DNA from 3 places in the Mesorhizobium sp. P2_D5 genome. Region 2 is predicted to be linked to each of the others. Evidence: predicted binding sites of a transcription regulator. Region 2 holds the regulator's gene; each other region holds the start of a gene.
The links. The regulator PhoB, encoded in region 2, activates phosphate uptake and scavenging genes when phosphate is short. The targets are predictions, from matches to a motif close to TGTCATNNANCTGTCAT.
Positions count from the first base shown of each region.

Region 1: AC1DYW_RS15760 (acid phosphatase) is a predicted target of PhoB. The motif match lies at 3,068-3,084, and genes of this name have one in related genera.
Region 3: AC1DYW_RS02975 (DUF1045 domain-containing protein) is a predicted target of PhoB. The motif match lies at 3,928-3,944, and genes of this name have one in related genera.

Region 1 covers NZ_JBFUEE010000003.1:514,700-520,709, forward strand. Annotated here, with positions in the region: gene AC1DYW_RS15750 (putative bifunctional diguanylate cyclase/phosphodiesterase) at 1-1,504, opposite strand, end outside; gene AC1DYW_RS15755 (cytochrome-c peroxidase) at 1,688-2,920, opposite strand; gene AC1DYW_RS15760 (acid phosphatase) at 3,174-4,712, shown strand; gene AC1DYW_RS15765 (Lrp/AsnC family transcriptional regulator) at 4,751-5,230, opposite strand; partial or broken gene AC1DYW_RS15770 (RBBP9/YdeN family alpha/beta hydrolase) at 5,339-5,878, shown strand; gene AC1DYW_RS15775 (DUF922 domain-containing Zn-dependent protease) at 5,881-6,010, opposite strand, start outside.
Region 2 covers NZ_JBFUEE010000005.1:402,638-408,647, forward strand. Annotated here, with positions in the region: gene pstC (phosphate ABC transporter permease subunit PstC) at 1-606, shown strand, start outside; gene pstA (phosphate ABC transporter permease PstA) at 610-1,461, shown strand; gene pstB (phosphate ABC transporter ATP-binding protein PstB) at 1,458-2,264, shown strand; gene phoU (phosphate signaling complex protein PhoU) at 2,290-2,997, shown strand; gene phoB (phosphate regulon transcriptional regulator PhoB) at 3,017-3,706, shown strand; gene AC1DYW_RS23350 (ROK family protein) at 3,861-5,108, opposite strand; gene xylF (D-xylose ABC transporter substrate-binding protein) at 5,464-6,010, shown strand, end outside.
Region 3 covers NZ_JBFUEE010000001.1:614,053-620,062, reverse strand. Annotated here, with positions in the region: gene iolD (3D-(3,5/4)-trihydroxycyclohexane-1,2-dione acylhydrolase (decyclizing)) at 1-1,729, shown strand, start outside; gene iolE (myo-inosose-2 dehydratase) at 1,802-2,719, shown strand; gene AC1DYW_RS02985 (DUF3329 domain-containing protein) at 2,781-3,014, shown strand; gene iolB (5-deoxy-glucuronate isomerase) at 3,019-3,831, shown strand; gene AC1DYW_RS02975 (DUF1045 domain-containing protein) at 4,089-4,796, shown strand; gene AC1DYW_RS02970 (alpha-D-ribose 1-methylphosphonate 5-triphosphate diphosphatase) at 4,830-5,984, shown strand; gene phnN (phosphonate metabolism protein/1,5-bisphosphokinase (PRPP-forming) PhnN) at 5,981-6,010, shown strand, end outside.

The DNA of each region.
Region 1 (6,010 bases), on a different contig from region 2:
TCTTGTGGCCCTGGATCAAAAATTCGACGGCCAGGGCGTGAATGACCCGGCTTGCCAGCACACCCGCTTCTTCGTCGCCATCGATCAGGAGCTGGAGGATGACGAACTCGTCGCCTCCGGTTCGCGCGACCATGGCGGTTTCACCCGCCTGCTGCTTCAGGCGCCTCGCCACCGCACCGAGAACCTCATCGCCGATCGGATGGCCGAGCGTGTCATTGACCGGTTTGAAACGGTCGAGATCGACGCAATGGACGGCCAGCTTCTCGCCATCCCTGAGGCTTCTCAGTGCCTCGTCCATCGTGTCGGCCAGCAGGCCCCGGTTGGGCAGGCCGGTGAGAATGTCATGCGTGGCGAGGTGCTGGATCTCGGCGGTGCGTTCCTCGACCCGCCGCTCCAAAGTCTCGGCGGCATCGGTCTGCATCATCATCGTGCGTCCGATCGCATACCAGCAGGCCAGCGCCAGCAGCGTGACCACCGCGACCGCCGCATAACCAGCCAGTTCGAATTGCCGCACCGACAGGGCGTCCATGTTGCTGTCGTATCTGCTGTTGGGAAAACCGGCCCAGAGACGCCAGGCGCTTCTGGGATCGTTGAGCGAGAGCGGGATGACTTCGGAATAGATCAGATTGGGGTCGGCTGCCGTGAAGGCACGGGAATCCGCCGCCAGGGCCGTCGACATCTTGTGCTGGTCGGATTCAAATCCGTAGCTTGAATTGACGATGACATAGTCGCTGCTCGGCAACAGTTTCCTCAGTGCCGAGGTGAGCATGATTGCCGAGACGGAGCCGCGCAGGCTGCCATCCTGGCCGAAGACCGGGACCGAAAGGATGAAACCGGAGCGATCCGCGTCATTGCCGGTGTGGATGAAATCTGTGTTGTCGCAGGTGATGAGCTCCTTGGTGCCGATGATCGGCACATTCAGCCCGTCAATGGCGCTCGAATTCGGATAGTTCGCCTTCAGCCAGGCGAGCTGTTTGGCCAGTTCCTGGTACTCATAGGTCTCGACCTCTTCGGCGGGCCGGGTCAGCGCGTTCTCGTCAAGCTTTCCGGACTTTGCGGCTGCTGCGTCGGACCGCGCCCTGGCATTCACGATCAGCTGGTCGAACTGGAGGATCGGCTCCTCGAGCTTTCCGGTCACGGCATCGAAGCGGTCGGGGTCGAAATCCAGCGGCAGGAAGTAGACCTCGGAAATGGAGACGTTGTTGGCGAGGTTGTTGTAGATCTGCTGGATTGTCGCGCGGCCCTCGTCGCCGAGGTTCGTGCCATGCCGGTCGAGGTTTCGGACGCTTGGCAGGTAGCTCAGCGTCCGCACATTCTCGTAGACGGCCCGCAAGGCGTCTTCGACCGTCTTGGCGGTTGTCCGTGCTGCCGCCTGGGAGTTCTCGATGTAGCGTTCCTTGGCAAGCGCGAAGTTCCGCTGGGCGTCGATATGCAAGGCCGCCAGCATCGCTGCGCCGGTGACAAGGATCACAACAAATCCGACTGCTCGCCAGAATGCGTTCATCGGCGTCCCACCATCAATTGGTAAGGGATACCCCAGAGCAGTTTAGGAAGCGCTAATGAGTAAGCGCCAATAGCCAATGCCCTTCCTTGCGGCCCCGGCGCCCCCGCACCCCAATCCGGCAAGATCCGGAAACCTGTTTTGCCGATGCGAGAAAGCGACTGGGCACGCGCAAGGTCCAGGCAATCAGTTCGCCGGTACCGCCCCGGCCTGCTGATCGGCATCGGTCAGCGTTTGCAGGAAGGCGACGATGTCGTCGATTTCGGGGTCGGTCAGTGCCGGTTTGTCGCCGGGCTTCTTGCCGAAGGGCGGGTCCTGGTTGAGATTGGCCCAGTAAGCCTTTGGCAAATCGTCGTTTTTCCGGATTTTGCCATCGGCATTCCGAGGATACCAATGGCCGGGATCGCTGTCACGGCTGGCATAGAAGGCGACTGCGTCGCGCAGCGTGTGGAAGTAGCCGTTGTGGAAGAAGCTTTTGCGCAGCGCGACATTGCGGAGCGTCGGCGTGCGAAACAGGCCGCAATACTCAGCCCGGCCATGGAAGTCCGTCCTGAGCGGCCCGCACAGGCCGAGATCGAAATAGGCGGGGTCGGCATTGGCCGGGATGGCCGGGTTGCGCGGCACGGCGACGGCGATCAGGCCGAAATCGGTGAATTGCGGCGGCTCGCCGTCATTGGCGGGTTCGCTCAGGTGGCAACTGGCGCAATTGCCCTTGGTTTCGTCCTCGAACAGCGCGCGCCCGCGCAATTCCTGCGCTGACAGCGTCGCCTTGCCGGCGAGGAAGGCGTCGTAGCGGCTGGAATAGGGGTAGAAGTCGGTGCTGCTCTGCTCGAAAGTGCCGAGCGCCTCGGCAGCGGCCTCGAAGGCGTCGTCCGGGTGGTCGAACACGGTGTCGCCGAAGGCGGCCTTGAATTCATCGGCATAGCTGGACTTTCGCAGTCCGGCGGTGACGGCGGCGGCATCCTTGTTGGCCATCTCGAATGGCGACAGCAGCGGGATCTTGGCCTGGTCGCGGCCGCGGTCGGCGCGGCCGTCCCAGGTCAGGCCGCCGGTTGGGCCGTTGTCGACGCTTTCGTCGCCTTCATCCTCGGAATCGTAGAAATGCTCGGTGAAGGCGGGCATCGCCTGAAGGTAGCGCAGCGACGGCACGGCGCGCAGTCCGGGCTGGTCCAGCTTCGGACCGCCCATCTCGACCGGTGCCGCCGAGGCCGGACCGAAGGCATGGTGCGGATCATGGCAGGACGAGCAGGATTGTTTGCCTGAAGCCGACAGCGACGGGTCGAAGAACATCTTTCGGCCAAGCGCTGTCAGCGCCTGCGCCCGCGCGAAGGCATCCGCGCGCGACATCGGTCCGGGATGGACACTGCCGCTACCGGCGCTGACGGCGTTGCCGGGCAGGATGGTGGCGAGGCCAAACATCGATGCCGCGGCGGTCGCGATCATCAAGCCTTTCCATCGTCTTGCGGTCATAAGGTTCAGTCCGATTTGTTCCGCAATTAGGTCCGCACTGCAACGGATTGATGACCGGTCCACCCGCTCACGCAACCGTGTTCGGATGGGCGATAAATGTCACAAAGGTGACAAAGCATCGACCTAGCGTCCGAAGCCATGGCTCGTCGCCCCCAAGCCATACACTGCCCTCTAGCCATCACCCTAGCCATGAGGACCTCCCATGACGCGGTTCACGCTTTTCACCTCGCTTTGCCTGGCCGGCACGGCGCTGGCCTCGATTCCGGCTACAGCCAACGCAGCCCCTCCCGGCTTCGACAAGATCGACACCGTCGTCGTCATCTATGCCGAAAACCGCAGCTTCGATAATCTCTATGGCGGCTTCCCCGGCGCCAACGGCCTGGCCAACCTTTCGGCCGGCCAGGTGCGCCAGCTCGACCGCGACGGCAAGCCGCTGAGCGAACTGCCGCCGGCCTGGGGTGGCCTGACCGCCAAGGGCGTGACGCCGCCGGTGACCGAGGCGCAGACGGCCCATCTCAGCAATGCCAGCTTCGCCATCGACGACGCCAGCGGCTTCAACGAGAAGACCTCCGTCATCACGCGCGACCTCTGGCACCGCTTCTATCAGGAGCAGATGCAGATCGACGGCGGGAAGAACGACAAGTTCGTCGCCTGGGCCGATTCCGGCGGCCTGGTGATGGGTCATTATGACGGCTCGGTGCTGCCGATGTGGGCGGTGGCGAAGAAATACGTTTTGGCCGACAATTTCTTCCAGGGCGCCTTCGGCGGCTCCTTCCTCAACCATATCATGCTCGCCTGCGCCTGCGTGCCGGTCTATCCCAACGCCGACACCAGCCCGGTCAAGGGGCAGATCGCCGTGGTCGGGGCCGATGGCACGACACTGAAGCTCGCCGACAATTCGCCGGCCTCGGCCCTCGGCGGGGCGCCGAAATTCGTCAATGACGGTGCCATCACGCCAGACTTCCATGCCGTCAACACCATGCAGCCGCCCTATCAGCCGAGCGCCAACAAGCCGGCCGAAGGCGGCGACAAGGCACTGGCCGATCCGGCGCAGCCGACTACGCTGCCGCCGCAGCACGACATCACCATCGGCGATCTGTTGTCGCTGAAGGGCGTCAGCTGGGCCTGGTATTCCGGCGCCTGGCAGGCAACGCTCGACGGCAAGAACGCGACGCCGGTGCCGAACTTCCAATTCCACCACCAGCCATTCAACTATTTCGCGGCATACGCGCCCGGCACGGCCGCGCGGGCAGAACATCTTAGGGATGGCGGCCTCGACGGGACCGAATTCATCAAGGCGATCGACGACGGCAAGCTGCCGGCGGTGAGTTTCTACAAGCCGCAAGGCAATCTCAACGAGCATGGCGGCTACGCCGATGTGGCGAGCGGCGACCAGCATCTCGCCGACGTCGTCTCGCACCTGGAGAAAAGCCCGCAATGGAGCCATATGCTGGTGGTCGTCACCTATGACGAGAATGGCGGCTTCTGGGACCATGTCGCGCCGCCGAAGGCCGACCGCTGGGGACCGGGCAACCGCATCCCCGCCTTCATCATCTCGCCCTATGCGAAGATGGGTACTGTCGACCACACGCAATACGACACGACGTCGATCCTGCGCTTCATCACCGCGCGTTACGATTTGCCGGTGCTGCCCGGCATCGTCGCCCGCGACAAGGCGCTGCGCAACAACGACCAGCCGCCGATGGGCGATTTAAGCGCGGCGCTCGATCTCAGCCGCTAGGACAGCTCAGGACCTCGGTGCGGCGAGCCCTCATTGCTCTAGCCGCCTGATCTCCGGATCAGGTCGCGGCCGATCGGCTTCGGCGCCTCGCTGCGCAGCACCAGCGCCGTGGTGACCGCGCCGTGGCGGGCCACCGCGTCGACGATGGTTTCAAGCTGCGCTGGCGAGGGGACGACCACTTTCAGGATGAAGCAGTCTTCGCCGGTCAGCCGGTGCACCTCGGTGATCTGCGGCATCTCGGCGAACTGCTTCAGGCAGGGCCGGATGTGCTCATGCGTGGTGCGCACCCGGATGATCGCCATCATGCCGAGGCCAAGTGCGGCCGGATCGATCACCGCGGTGTAGCCGGCAATGACGCCGCGCTCCTCCAGCCGTTTCACCCGCTCGGAGGTCGCCGGCTGCGACAGGCCGACCCGGCGGCCAAGCTCGGACATGCCGATGCGGCCGTTTTCCTGCAAGGCTTCGACAATGGCGATGTCGGTCGGGTCGAGCGGCGCGCGCTCATCGTTGTTTTTCATGGCGACCTTGAATCCATCGGAAATGCCGTGACTTTTCCGATGATTTCCCATTCCCAGGATCATTGCAAGACGCCACCATCCTCCTTCAAGAGATAGGAGCAAGGCGACATGGCGCATTTCATCATCCTGCCCGGCAGCGGCGGTTCGGGTCCAGCCCACTGGCAATCGCGCTGGGAAAGCGCCAATCCGGCGATGCGGCGGTTCCAGCCCTCGAGCTAGGACCTGCCGGATTTCACCGACTGGCTGGCGGCGCTCGAGGCTGCCGTGATCGAGGCGCCGGAGCCGCCGGTGCTGGTCGCGCACAGCCTGTCCTGCCTGCTGATCGCGCATTGGCAGAAGATCTCGCGGCGGTCGGTCCAGGCGGCCTTGCTGGTCGGTGTTCCCGATCCGGCGGCGGCCGTGTTCCCGGCTTACGGGATGGCCTTTGCCAAAATTCCCGAGGGCCGGCTGCGGTTTGCCTCGCTTGTGGTGACCAGCACCAACGATCCCTATGGCACGCCGGACTATGCCGAGGCGAGGGCGAAGCAGTGGGGCAGCGGCCTTGCCGTCATCGGCGCGTTCGGCCACATCAACGCGCAGAGTGGCCTGGGCGACTGGCCGGAAGGTGCTGCGCTTCTCGACGGTCTGGTTTCGGAGGCTCGAGGCTAGCGTCAGCCGCCATTCACCAGGGCAAGGATGAGTTTTTGCAGATTGCCGCCCTGGCCGAGTTCGATGCGGTCGAAATCGCGGCTCGCCTGTCGCTGTGCCTGAGACAGTCCGGACAGGCGCTTTGTCATCTCG
Region 2 (6,010 bases):
GAGCTGCTCGCCGGCATCCCTTCGATCATCTACGGCATCTGGGGCCTGTTCGTGCTGGCGCCCTTCCTGCAGACGACCGTGCAGCCCTTCATCATCAGCGTGTTCCACGGCATTCCCGGCCTCAACAGCCTGTTTGCCGGTCCGCCCTACGGCATCGGCCTTTTGACGTCGTCGCTGATCCTTGCCATCATGGTGCTGCCTTTCATCACCTCGATCACCAAGGACGTCTTCGACACGGTGCCGCCGGTGCTGAAAGAGTCCGCCTACGGCATCGGCTGCACGACCTGGGAAGTGACCCGCCGCGTGGTCATTCCCTACACAAGGATCGGCATCATGGGCGGCGTCATGCTCGGCCTCGGCCGCGCGCTCGGCGAAACCATGGCAGTGACCTTCGTCATCGGCAACGCGCATCGCATCAGCACCTCGCTGTTCGCGCCGGCAACGACGATCTCCGCAACCATCGCCAACGAATTCACCGAAGCCGTTGGCGATCTCTACACCTCTTCGCTGGTGGCGCTCGGCCTGATCCTGTTCGTCATCACCTTCCTGATCCTCGCCATCGCACGCTACATGCTGATGCGCATTGACGCCCGCACGGGAGCCTGACCGATGTCGACAGCCACATCGCTTCATCAGAGCCGCAAGAGGAAGAATTCCGTGATGATGACGCTGTGCGTCGCCGCCGCGGGCATCGGACTTGCCTGGCTGGCGCTCATCCTCGGCGCCCTGCTCTACAAGGGCCTGTCCGGCGTCAATCTTGCGGTGTTCACCGAAATGACGCCGCCGCCCGGCGATGCCGGTGGCCTGCTCAACGCCATCTACGGCAGCATCGTGATGACCATTATCGGCGTCGTCGTCGGTACACCAATCGGCGTGCTGGCCGGCACCTACATGGCCGAGTACGGACGCTTTTCGAAGCTCACCACCGTGGTGCGCTTCATCAACGACATCCTTTTGTCGGCGCCGTCGATCATCATCGGCCTGTTCGTCTACGAACTGATGGTCCGGCCGATGGGGCATTTCTCGGCGATCGCCGGCGCCGTCGCGCTTGCCATCCTGGTCATCCCGGTCGTCGTGCGCACCACCGAGGACATGCTCAACCTGGTGCCGAACGCGTTGCGCGAAGCCGGCACTGCGATCGGCGCGCCGCGCTGGGTGGTCATCAAGTCGGTCGCTTACCGCGCCGCCCTTTCCGGCATCGTCACCGGCATATTGCTGTCGATCGCCCGTATCTCCGGCGAGACGGCGCCACTGCTCTTTACAGCGCTCAACAACCAGTTCTGGTCGAGCAATCTCAACGCGCCGATGGCCAGCCTGCCTGTGACCATCTTCCAGTTTGCTCTCAGCCCTTACGAGGAATGGCAGCAACTGGCCTGGACCGGTGCACTCATCATCACATTGACGGTTCTCGCGCTCAGCATCTTTGCTCGCAGCCTGACCGGACGCAGAGAGGACAAATGAGCCAGATGTTGTCTCCAGACATGACGATCGCCGCCGAGGCAATTGCCGGCAAGGCCAAGATCGAGGTCAAGAACCTCAACTTCTACTACGGCCAGAGCAAGGCGCTGAAGGACATCACGCTGTCGCTGCCCGAGCGCAGCGTCACCGCCTTCATCGGACCTTCGGGCTGCGGGAAGTCGACGCTGCTGCGCGTCTTCAACCGCATCTACGAGCTCTATCCCAAGCAGACCGCCGAGGGCCAGGTGCTGCTCGACGGCCAGAACGTTCTCGACCGCTCGCAGGACCTCAATCTGCTGCGGACCAAGATCGGCATGGTATTCCAGAAGCCGACGCCGTTCCCGATGTCGATCTATGAAAACATCGCCTTCGGCGTCAGGCTCTACGAGAAGATCAGCAAGTCCGAGATGGACGGCCGTGTCGAGCAGGCGCTGAAGCGCGCCGCACTGTGGACTGAGGTCAAGGACAAGCTCAACGCCAGCGGCCTCAGCCTCTCCGGCGGCCAGCAGCAGCGACTCTGCATCGCCCGCACCGTGGCGGTGAAGCCGGAAGTCATCCTGCTCGACGAGCCGGCCTCGGCGCTTGACCCGCTGTCGACCGCCAAGATCGAAGAGCTGATCGACGAGTTGCAAGCCGACTACACGATCGTCATCGTCACCCACAACATGCAGCAGGCGGCGCGCGTGTCGAAGCAGACCGCCTTCATGTATCTGGGCGAACTGGTCGAGTTCGACCGCACCGAGAAGATCTTCACGTCGCCCCGCGAGAAGCGCACGCAGGACTACATCACCGGCCGCTTCGGCTGAGCTCAGGCATACGAGGACTAAGATCATGGGCGAACACACAGTCGCTTCTTTCGACGAGGATCTCGGACAGATCAGCAGGCTGATCCGCGACATGGGCGACCTCGCCGGCTCGATGGTCGGCGGCGCCACCAAGGCGCTGTTGAATTCCGACAACGCCCTGGCGCAGCGTGTCGTCTCCGACGATGCGATCATGGACGCGCGCCAGCGCGAGCTCGACGACCGCGCCATCACACTGATCGCCAAGCGTCAGCCGATGGCCGACGATCTGCGTCATGTCGTCGGTTCGATCCGCATGGCCGGCGACCTCGAGCGCATTGGCGACCTTGCCAAGAACATCGCCAAGCGCGTCGGCACCGTCGGCCTCAGCGTCACCCCGCGCGACCTGTCGCACTCCATCGACGCAATGGCGCAGCTGGTGCTGATCCAGGTGCAGGGCGTCATCGAGGAATATACGGCGCGCGACGCCGCGGCGCTGGCGAAGCTGCGCGCCGACGACGAGCGCATCGACGTCAAGTACACCTCGGTGTTCCGCGAACTCCTGACCTATATGATGGAAGACCCGCGCAACATCACCGCCTGCACGCATCTTTTGTTCTGCGCCAAGAACCTCGAACGCATCGGCGATCACGTCACCAACATTGCGGAAAATGCGTATTATGTTTTGACCGGTACGCAGCTGCCCGCCAATCGTCCGAAGCAGGACGAGACGGCGATGTCCGCGCCGGCGGCATGACGGCAGGGGTGACCAGTCGATGATCGCGCCACGCATCATGGTGGTGGAGGACGAGGAGCCGCTTGGCGTGCTCCTGCGCTACAATCTCGAGTCCGAGGGATACCAGGTCGAGGTGGTGACGCGCGGCGACGAAGCCGAAATCCGCCTCCAGGAAAACGTGCCTGACCTGCTGGTGCTCGACTGGATGGTGCCAGCAGTGTCCGGCATCGAACTCTGTCGCCGGCTAAGAATGCGGCCCGAGACCGAGCGGCTGCCGATCATCATGCTGACCGCGCGTGGCGAGGAAAGCGATCGTGTGCGCGGCCTCTCGACCGGCGCCGACGATTATCTGGTCAAGCCGTTCTCGACGCCGGAGTTCATGGCCAGGGTCAAGGCGCTGCTGCGCCGCGCCAAGCCGGAAGTGCTGTCCAGCGTGCTCAAGGTCGGCGACATCGTGCTCGATCGTGAATCGCACAGGGTCTATCGCAAGAAGAGCGAGATTCGGCTCGGACCGACCGAATTCCGCCTGCTCGAATTCATGATGCGCCATCCCGGCCGTGTGTTCTCGCGCAGCCAACTGCTCGACAATGTCTGGGGCGAGACGATCTACATCGACGAACGCACGGTCGACGTGCATGTCGGCCGGCTGCGCAAGGCGGTCAACAATGGCCGCATGCCCGATGTCATCCGCACCATCCGCGGGGCGGGCTACGCAATCCGGGAAGATTAGGGATATGCTGATATTCAGGTGATGCCGGCCTGCGAACGGCAGTTTCCTGCGCTTCCGGTACTCACGGATCCAAATGTCCGCTCCGCTCCGGTTCTTGGAACCCGCCATTCTCGACTCGGCCTAACCTGAATCTCAAAACATCCAGGCGCGCCATTCACGCGACGTTCTTGCCGCCGAGGCCGGACCTCGCCTGCGTGCCGGGCGCGAAAATCTCCTGGTCGACAAAGGTCAATGCCCGCGTGGCGCAGCCTTCGCGGATCAGTGGAAGTTCGTTCGGTTCGGTGTCGAAAGAAATCGATTGCGAATGCTGCCCGCCGGCGGTCTGCGCAATCGCCTCGCGCAATGCCGGCTCGATCAGGTCAAAGGCGGCGGCGCTGACGCCGACCATGGCGACGGGCGCCGGGTCGATCAGCGCGAACAGGCTGCCGAGACCGTAGCCGAGTGCCTCGCCGGCTTTGCGATAGGCCTCGCGCTCGGGTCCATCCCTCTCGCGGGCCGCGGTCGCCAGCGCGCGCATGTCAGCGTCACTGACATCGGCGACCGGTTCCGCGTCCTCACTCATCTGCCTTGCGTTGCGCCAGATGGCGTAGTTGCCGGCATAGGCCTCGACGCAGCCGCGCCGCCCGCAGCGGCACAGCGCGCCGTGTGGCCGATGGATCATATGGCCGAACTCGCCGCCCGAGGAATGAGTGCCGGTGAACAGCTCGCCCTTCAGCACCAGACCCATGCCGATGCCGTGCGACAACAGGATGGCGATGAAGTCGTCGCGGTAGCGATCAGGGTCGCGCCAGCGCAACGCTATCGCCATCATATTGCAGTCGTTCTCCATGGTGGCAGGGATGCCGAACTCGTCCTCGAGTATGTCGGCGAAGGCGATATCGGTGTGCGGCGTGATCGGCGACCACAGCATGGCGCGGGCACGTGTGTCGGTGATGCCCTGGATCGCCAGCGCGATGCGGGCGACACTGCGGACGTCGAGGTCGGGGTCTTCGAGACGACGCCGTACGATGGCAACGCATTCACCGACCAGCGCGTCGCGCGACATGGTCAGCGTGTCCAGCCGGCGCTGTTCCTCGGCGATCACCTGGCCGGCATAGTCGATGACGGCGACCGAGAGGAAGTTCAGTGACAGCACCACGGTCATCACCGCCGCCGCTTCCGGATTGAGGCCGAGGCCGACCTGCGGCCGGCCGCGTTTGAGCGAGCCGGCCTCGCTCGGCTTGCTCTCAGTCAGGATGCCTTCGCCGATGAGGTCGGAGGAGATCGCCGATATGGTCGAATGGCTGAGGCCCGTGGTCGCGGCGATCTCGGTGCGGGACGGCTGTCCGGCGCGGCGCACGGCCGCAATCACCATCGCCCGGTTGCGGCGGCGCAGATCGTCGTGGCGGATTCCGACCGACATGCTTTTTCACATCCTCCCGGTCGCTGTAGCCTTTCGTGCCTCCCGAAGGCCATCAGCGAAGCCTGAAAGCGCGACGCGCTTCAGGCACTTGTTTCTGCGCGTGTCGTTGCCCCAAAACCGCTGCGCACTTTTGGGGCGACATGCGCCAAGCCAAATTCTGGCAGAACCCCACCATCATGTCATTATTTATTCCGGAGCTCGAAAAAAACTCGAAGAGACGTCAAAATCCATCAGAATCGATGTTGACAGCGTTCGGGCGTTGGATCACTATTTTTTCGAGGCTCGAAAAAATAGAGCCTCTGTGCCGGCCTACGGGTCAGTTTGGTCGCGCCATACGCGGCGCAGGGAGGATATTATGAAAAAATTCACAGCCGCCATCCTGGCGGGTGTCGCCATGTCGCTGACGCTGGTGTCGGTCGCGCAGGCGAAGGACAAGGTCATCGGCGTTTCGTGGTCCAACTTCCAGGAAGAGCGCTGGAAGACCGACGAAGCGGCGATGAAGAAGGCCATCGAGGCGGCTGGTGACAAATACATTTCCGCTGATGCGCAGTCCAATCCGGGCAAGCAGCTCACCGACGTCGAGAGCCTGATTTCGCAGGGCGCCAACGCGCTGATCATCCTGGCGCAGGATGCCTCGGCCATCGGCCCGGCGGTGCAGAAGGCATTGGACGAAGGCATTCCGGTCGTCGGCTATGACCGGCTGATCGAGAACAAGAACGTGTTCTACCTGACCTTCGACAACAAGGAAGTCGGCCGCATGCAGGCCCGCGAAGTATTCAAGGTCAAGCCGGAAGGCAACTACGTCTTCATCAAGGGCTCGGGCGCCGATCCGAATGCCGATTTCCTGTTCGCAGGCTCCATGGAAGTGCTCAAGGCAGCCATCGACAGCGGCAAGATCAAGA
Region 3 (6,010 bases), on a different contig from region 2:
CGGCAATGTCGCCGGCATCGGCGAAGCGCTCTATCAGGTGCGCGACGAACTGCCGACCTTCCGCGCCCACAATGAACAGGCGATGGCGCATGCGGCGATCGCCTATGCCAAGGCCAATTTCCGCCGCCGCTTCATGGCCGCGACCTCGTCGATCGGCCCCGGCGCGCTCAACATGGTGACGGCTGCGGCACTGGCCCACGTCAACCGGCTGCCGGTGCTTTTTCTGCCCGGCGATGTCTTCGCCAACCGCATTCCCGATCCGGTGCTGCAGCAGGCCGAGGATTTCTCCGACGGCACGGCGACGGTCAATGACTGCTTCCGTCCGGTGTCGCGGTATTTCGACCGCATCACGCGGCCCGAACAGATCATCCCGGCGCTCAGCCGCGCCATGCAGGTGCTGACCGATCCGGCCGATTGCGGCCCAGTGACGCTGTCGCTTTGCCAGGACGTGCAGGCCGAGGCCTATGACTATCCCGAGAGCTTCTTTGCCGAGCGCGTCTGGCACCAGCGCCGGCCGCGGCCGGACCGCCACGAGCTTGCCGCGGCGGTGGCAGCACTCAAGGGGGCGAAGAAGCCGCTGGTGATCGCCGGCGGCGGCGTGCTTTATTCGCAGGCCTCGGACGAGCTGGCGAAATTCGTGCAGGGCGCCGGCATCCCGGTCTGCGAGACGCAAGGCGGCAAATCCTCGCTGCCGGACGATCATCCGCTCAACATGGCGGCGGTCGGCGTCACCGGCACCTCGGCCGCCAACCGGCTGGCCGAGGAAGCCGATATCGTGCTGGCCATCGGCACGCGCCTGCAGGATTTCACCACCGGCTCGTGGGCGTTGTTCAAGAACTCCGGCAAGACCATCATCGGCTTGAACGTGCAGCCTTTCGATGCCGGCAAGCACCGGGCGCTGCCGCTGGTCGCTGATGCGGCCGAGGGGCTGGCCGAACTCGGCGCGGCGCTGAAGGACTGGAAAGCGCCGGCAAGCTGGACCGACAATGCGGCCGCCGGCAAGAAGGCCTGGCAGGTGGAGGCGGCCAAGGTGACGGCGTCGACCAACGCCGCCTACCCGTCCGACGCGCAGGTGATCGGCGCCGTGCAGCGCGCGATGGGCTCTGGCGTAACCCTGCTGCACGCCGCCGGCGGCCTGCCCGGCGAACTGCACAAGCTGTGGCAAGCGGGCGCGCCGGGCTCCTACCACGCCGAATACGGCTTCTCGACCATGGGCTACGAGATTGCCGGCGGGCTTGGCACCAAGATGGCGAAGCCTGACGAGGAGATCGTCGTCATGATCGGCGACGGCTCCTATCTTATGCTGAATTCCGAAATCGCCACGTCGGTGATGCTCGGCCTCAAGCTGACCATCGTGCTGCTCGACAACCGTGGCTATGGCTGCATCAACCGGCTGCAGATGGCGACCGGCGGCGCCAACTTCAACAATCTCCTGAAGGACTCGCGCCACGAAATCCTGCCCGATATCGACTTCGCCGCGCATGCAGCGAGCATGGGGGCGATTGCCGAGAAAGTGCCATCGATCGCCGGGCTGGAAAACGCCCTGGAAAAGGCAAGGAAGAACAACCGCACCACCGTGCTGGTCATCGACACCGATCCGCTGGTTTCGACCGATGCCGGCGGCCATTGGTGGGATGTTGCGGTGCCGGAGGTCTCGGCGCGTGCCCAGGTGAACGCGGCGCGCAAGGCCTATGACGAAAAACGGCAGATGCAGACCATTGGCGATTGATGCCAACGCCGGCAAATCCCACCTTTCCCCTCGCGGGGAGGGTGAGCACGAACTGAAAACTGGAGTGACGACTTGAAAGCCAAACTGGGCATGTCCCCCATTGCGTGGTGGAACGACGATCTCGCGGAACTCAGCGATGATGTGTCGCTGGAAGAGTGTTTGCGCCAGTCGCGCTCGGCCGGTTTCACCGGCATGGAGATGGGCCGGCGGTTTCCCAACGATCCCGATGTCATGCTGCCGATCCTGAAGGCGGCCGACGTGACGCTTTGCGGCGGCTGGTTCTCGGGCACACTGATCGATGAGGACATGGGCAAGAACAAGGATCGCATCCAGCCGATGATCGATCTGTTCAAGGCGGTGAACGCGCCTTGCATCGTCTATGGCGAGGTCGGCCGCTCGATCCAGGGCGACCGCTCGAAGCCGCTCGCAACCAAGCCGAAGCTCTCGGACGACGAGATGAAGGCCTATGCGAAACGCCTCACCGAATTTGGCGAATGGTGCGCCGAACAGGGCATGCCGCTTTCCTATCACCATCACATGGCGGCGGTCGTCGAGACCGAACCGGAACTCGATTCCTTCATGAAGTATTCCGGAGCCGGCATACCGCTGCTGCTCGATGCGGGGCACCTGGCCTTTGCCGGCGGCGACGTCCTGCGCGCGATCGACAACCACCACGCGCGCATCAGCCATGTGCATGTGAAGGACGTGCGCATGGGCGTGATCGACAAGCTCGACCGCACCAAGCAATCCTTCCTCGACGCCGTGGCGCTAGGGGCCTTCACCGTGCCGGGTGACGGCTCGCTGGATTTCGGCGCCATCGTGCAGCGGCTCGCGGACCATGGCTACGAGGGCTGGTTCGTGGTCGAGGCCGAGCAGGACCCGAAGAAGAACCCGCCGCTCAAGATGGCTGAGGTGGGCCACAAGGAATTGATGCGGGTGATGACGGCGGCCGGCTACACCGTCGAGACGCAGGGCTTTCCCAATGCCTAGGGCCTCCCCAATGCCCGACGCGCTGGTTCTCGGCGAAGCCGGGTTGCTGTAGGTTGGCCGGATGAAAGATTCCGAGCATCCGTTTTTCCGGCCTTTGTGGCGGCGCGTCGCCGTCGTCGCGGTCTGCGTCATCTGGTCGATCATCGAATTCGCCACCGGCACGCCGTTCTGGGGCGTGATCGCGATCGGCTTCGCCGGCTACGCCGTGTGGCAGTTCTTCTATCTCTACAAGCCGGCCGACGAGAGGCCGGCCGACGAGAGCAAGACAACGGCCGAGGCCGAACCGAAGGAGTAACCGGATGTCGAAGCTGCTGGTGAAGGCCGACAAGGGCCATGGCCGCGTCGCCCATGTGACGCCGAAAACCGCCGGCTGGACCTATGTCGGTTTCGACCTGCATCGGCTGAAGCCCGGCGAGAGCGCTGCTGGAAAAACGGGCGATCGCGAAGTCTGCCTGGTGTTCGTCACCGGCAAGGGCAAAGCGACAGCCGGCGGTAAGGACCTCGGCCTGCTCGGCGAGCGCATGTCGCCGTTCGAGGGCAAACCCTGGTCGGTCTACATACCCGAAGGGTCGGACTGGTCGGTTGCGGCAGACACGGAGCTCGAACTCGCGGTCTGCTCGGCACCGGGCCTCGGCGGCGGCCTGCCGGTGCGTGTGATCAGACCAGAGGATCTCGGCCAGGAGGTGCGCGGCAAGGGCACCAACACGCGCTATGTCACCAACGTCCTGCCGGAAGGCAAACCGGCCGATTCATTGCTGGTGGTCGAGGTCATCACGCCCGGCGGCCACACGTCGAGCTACCCGCCGCACAAGCACGACCAGGACAATCTGCCGGCCGAATCCTATCTTGAGGAAACCTACTATCATCGCCTCAACCCACCGCAGGGCTTTGCCTTCCAGCGCGTCTACACCGACGCCGACAAGAACGGTCATCGCGCGCTGGATGAAGCCATGGCGATCGAGGATGGCGATGTCGTGCTGGTGCCCAAGGGCTATCATCCCTGCGCCGCCTGCCATGGCTACGACCTCTACTATCTCAACGTGATGGCCGGGCCGAAGCGGACGTGGAAATTCCACAACGCGCCCGAGCACGAATGGTTGATGAAGGCCTGACCGGTCGCACGTTTTGGGTGAAGCTGTTGGTCCAGCTTGGAAAAATCGTCGGCTAAGGACCTGCCGGGTCGATTTGCCTTCGAAAACCCTTCAAAGCTTCGTCAATCCGTCATGGAAATCGCCTATGGCAGCGGGGCCAGTGCATGTCGCCCAAAAGTGAGCAGCGGTTTTGGGATTACGACATGCGAAAAACCAAGACTTAAAGCGCGTCGCAGCATTTCTTCAAACGCGGCGCGCTTTAACGAGGACTTCTTCTCATGCGCTACGCCATCTATTTCACTCCCCGGCAGGACGAGCCGCTGGCGCGGATCGCCGCCAACTGGCTGGGCCGCGACCCGTTCGGTGGCGCGACAAGGCCGGTGGAGACGGTGGCCGATCTGTCGGCGGCGGAAGTTGCCTTCCACACCGCTTCGGCGCGGCGCTACGGTTTTCATGCGACGCTGAAAGCCCCCTTCCGGCTGGCTGCCAACGAGACGGAGACCTCGCTGCGCGCGGCACTCGACCATTTTGCCGAGGCAACGCCGGTGGTGACGATCCCGCGCCTTGTCGTCAGCCAGATCGACAGCTTCTTTGCGCTGGTGCCGGAAGGACCGCTGCCTCCGCTCAACCGCTTTGCCGATGACGTGGTGCTCGGTTTCGACCGGTTTCGCGCGCCGTTGACAGAGGCCGAGATCGAACGGCGCAGCCCGGACTCGCTGAAGCCCGCCCAATTCCGCAATCTGTGCCAGTGGGGCTATCCCTATGTCTTCGAGACCTTTCGCTTCCACATGACGCTGTCCGGCCGGGCGGGGCCACAGGAAAGCCCTCGTCTTCGTGCAGCAATCGACAGCCTGTTCGCGGAGGTGCTGCAACAGCCGGTGCTGGTGGATGCGTTGACGCTGTTTGTCGAAACCGAACCGGGCGCACCGTTCATGGTGCTCTCCCATCACGCGCTCGGGCGCCGCCCTGCCAGAAAAACCGCCTGAATAACCGAGCCGGAATAACAAGGACTGCCTGAAATGACCGCCGAAACTGTTCTTACCAACGCGCGCATCGTGCTTGCCGACGAGATCGTCGAGGGTTCGCTGGTGCTGCGCGACGGCTTTATCGCCGGCATCGATGCCGGCACCGGCCACACCGGCGGGACCATGGCCGGCGAGGATATGGGCGGCGACTACATCATTCCCGGGCTGGTCGAACTCCACACCGACCATCTCGAAGGCCACTACGCGCCGCGGCCGAAGGTGCGCTGGAACCCGATCGCCGCCGTGCTCGCCCATGACGCGCAAGTGGCGACGGCCGGCATCACCACCGTGCTCGATGCCTTGCGCGTCGGCATGGACGAGGACGCCGACCTGACATCGGACGACATCCGCAAGCTGGCCGACGCGATCGAGGACAGTGTTCAGCAGGATCGTCTGCGGGCCGACCATTTCATCCATCTGCGCTGTGAGGTTTCGGCGCCGGACTGCCTTAAGGCCTTCGCCAATTTCGACGGCGATGAGCGGGTCAAGCTGGCATCGCTGATGGACCACGCGCCCGGCCAGCGCCAGTTCGTCAACCTCGAAACCTATGCCTATTACTACCAGCGCAAGCTGAAATTGACCGACCGCGACTTCAAGCTGTTCTGCGAAAAGCGGATGGCGGAATCGGCCCGGAATTCGGGACCGAACCGTGTCCATATCGCCGCAGCCTGCCACGAGCGCGGCATCGTGCTGGCCAGCCACGACGACGCCACGACAGGCCATGTCGACGAGGCGATCGAACAGGGCGTGCGCGTCGCCGAGTTCCCGACCACGGAGGAAGCCGCCAGGGCCTCGAAACAGGCCGGGCTTGGCGTCTTGATGGGTGCGCCCAACGTCATGCGCGGTGCTTCGCATTCGGGCAATGTCTCGGCCCGCACGCTGGCCGGCGACGGGCTGCTCGACATCTTGTCGTCCGACTATATTCCTTTCAGCCTGATCCAGTCGGCATTCTTCCTCGGCGACGTTGTCGAAGGCATTTCGCTGCCGCAGGCGGTCGCCATGGTCTCGAAGAACCCGGCCGAAGCGGTCGGCCTGACCGACCGCGGCATCATCGAGCAGGGCCGTCGCGCCGATCTGGTGCGCGTGCGTGTCGACGACCATGTCCCGGTCGTGCGCACGGTCTGGCGGCAGGGACGCCGGGTCGCATGATGGTCTCGGCCTTGATCGAGCGCGAA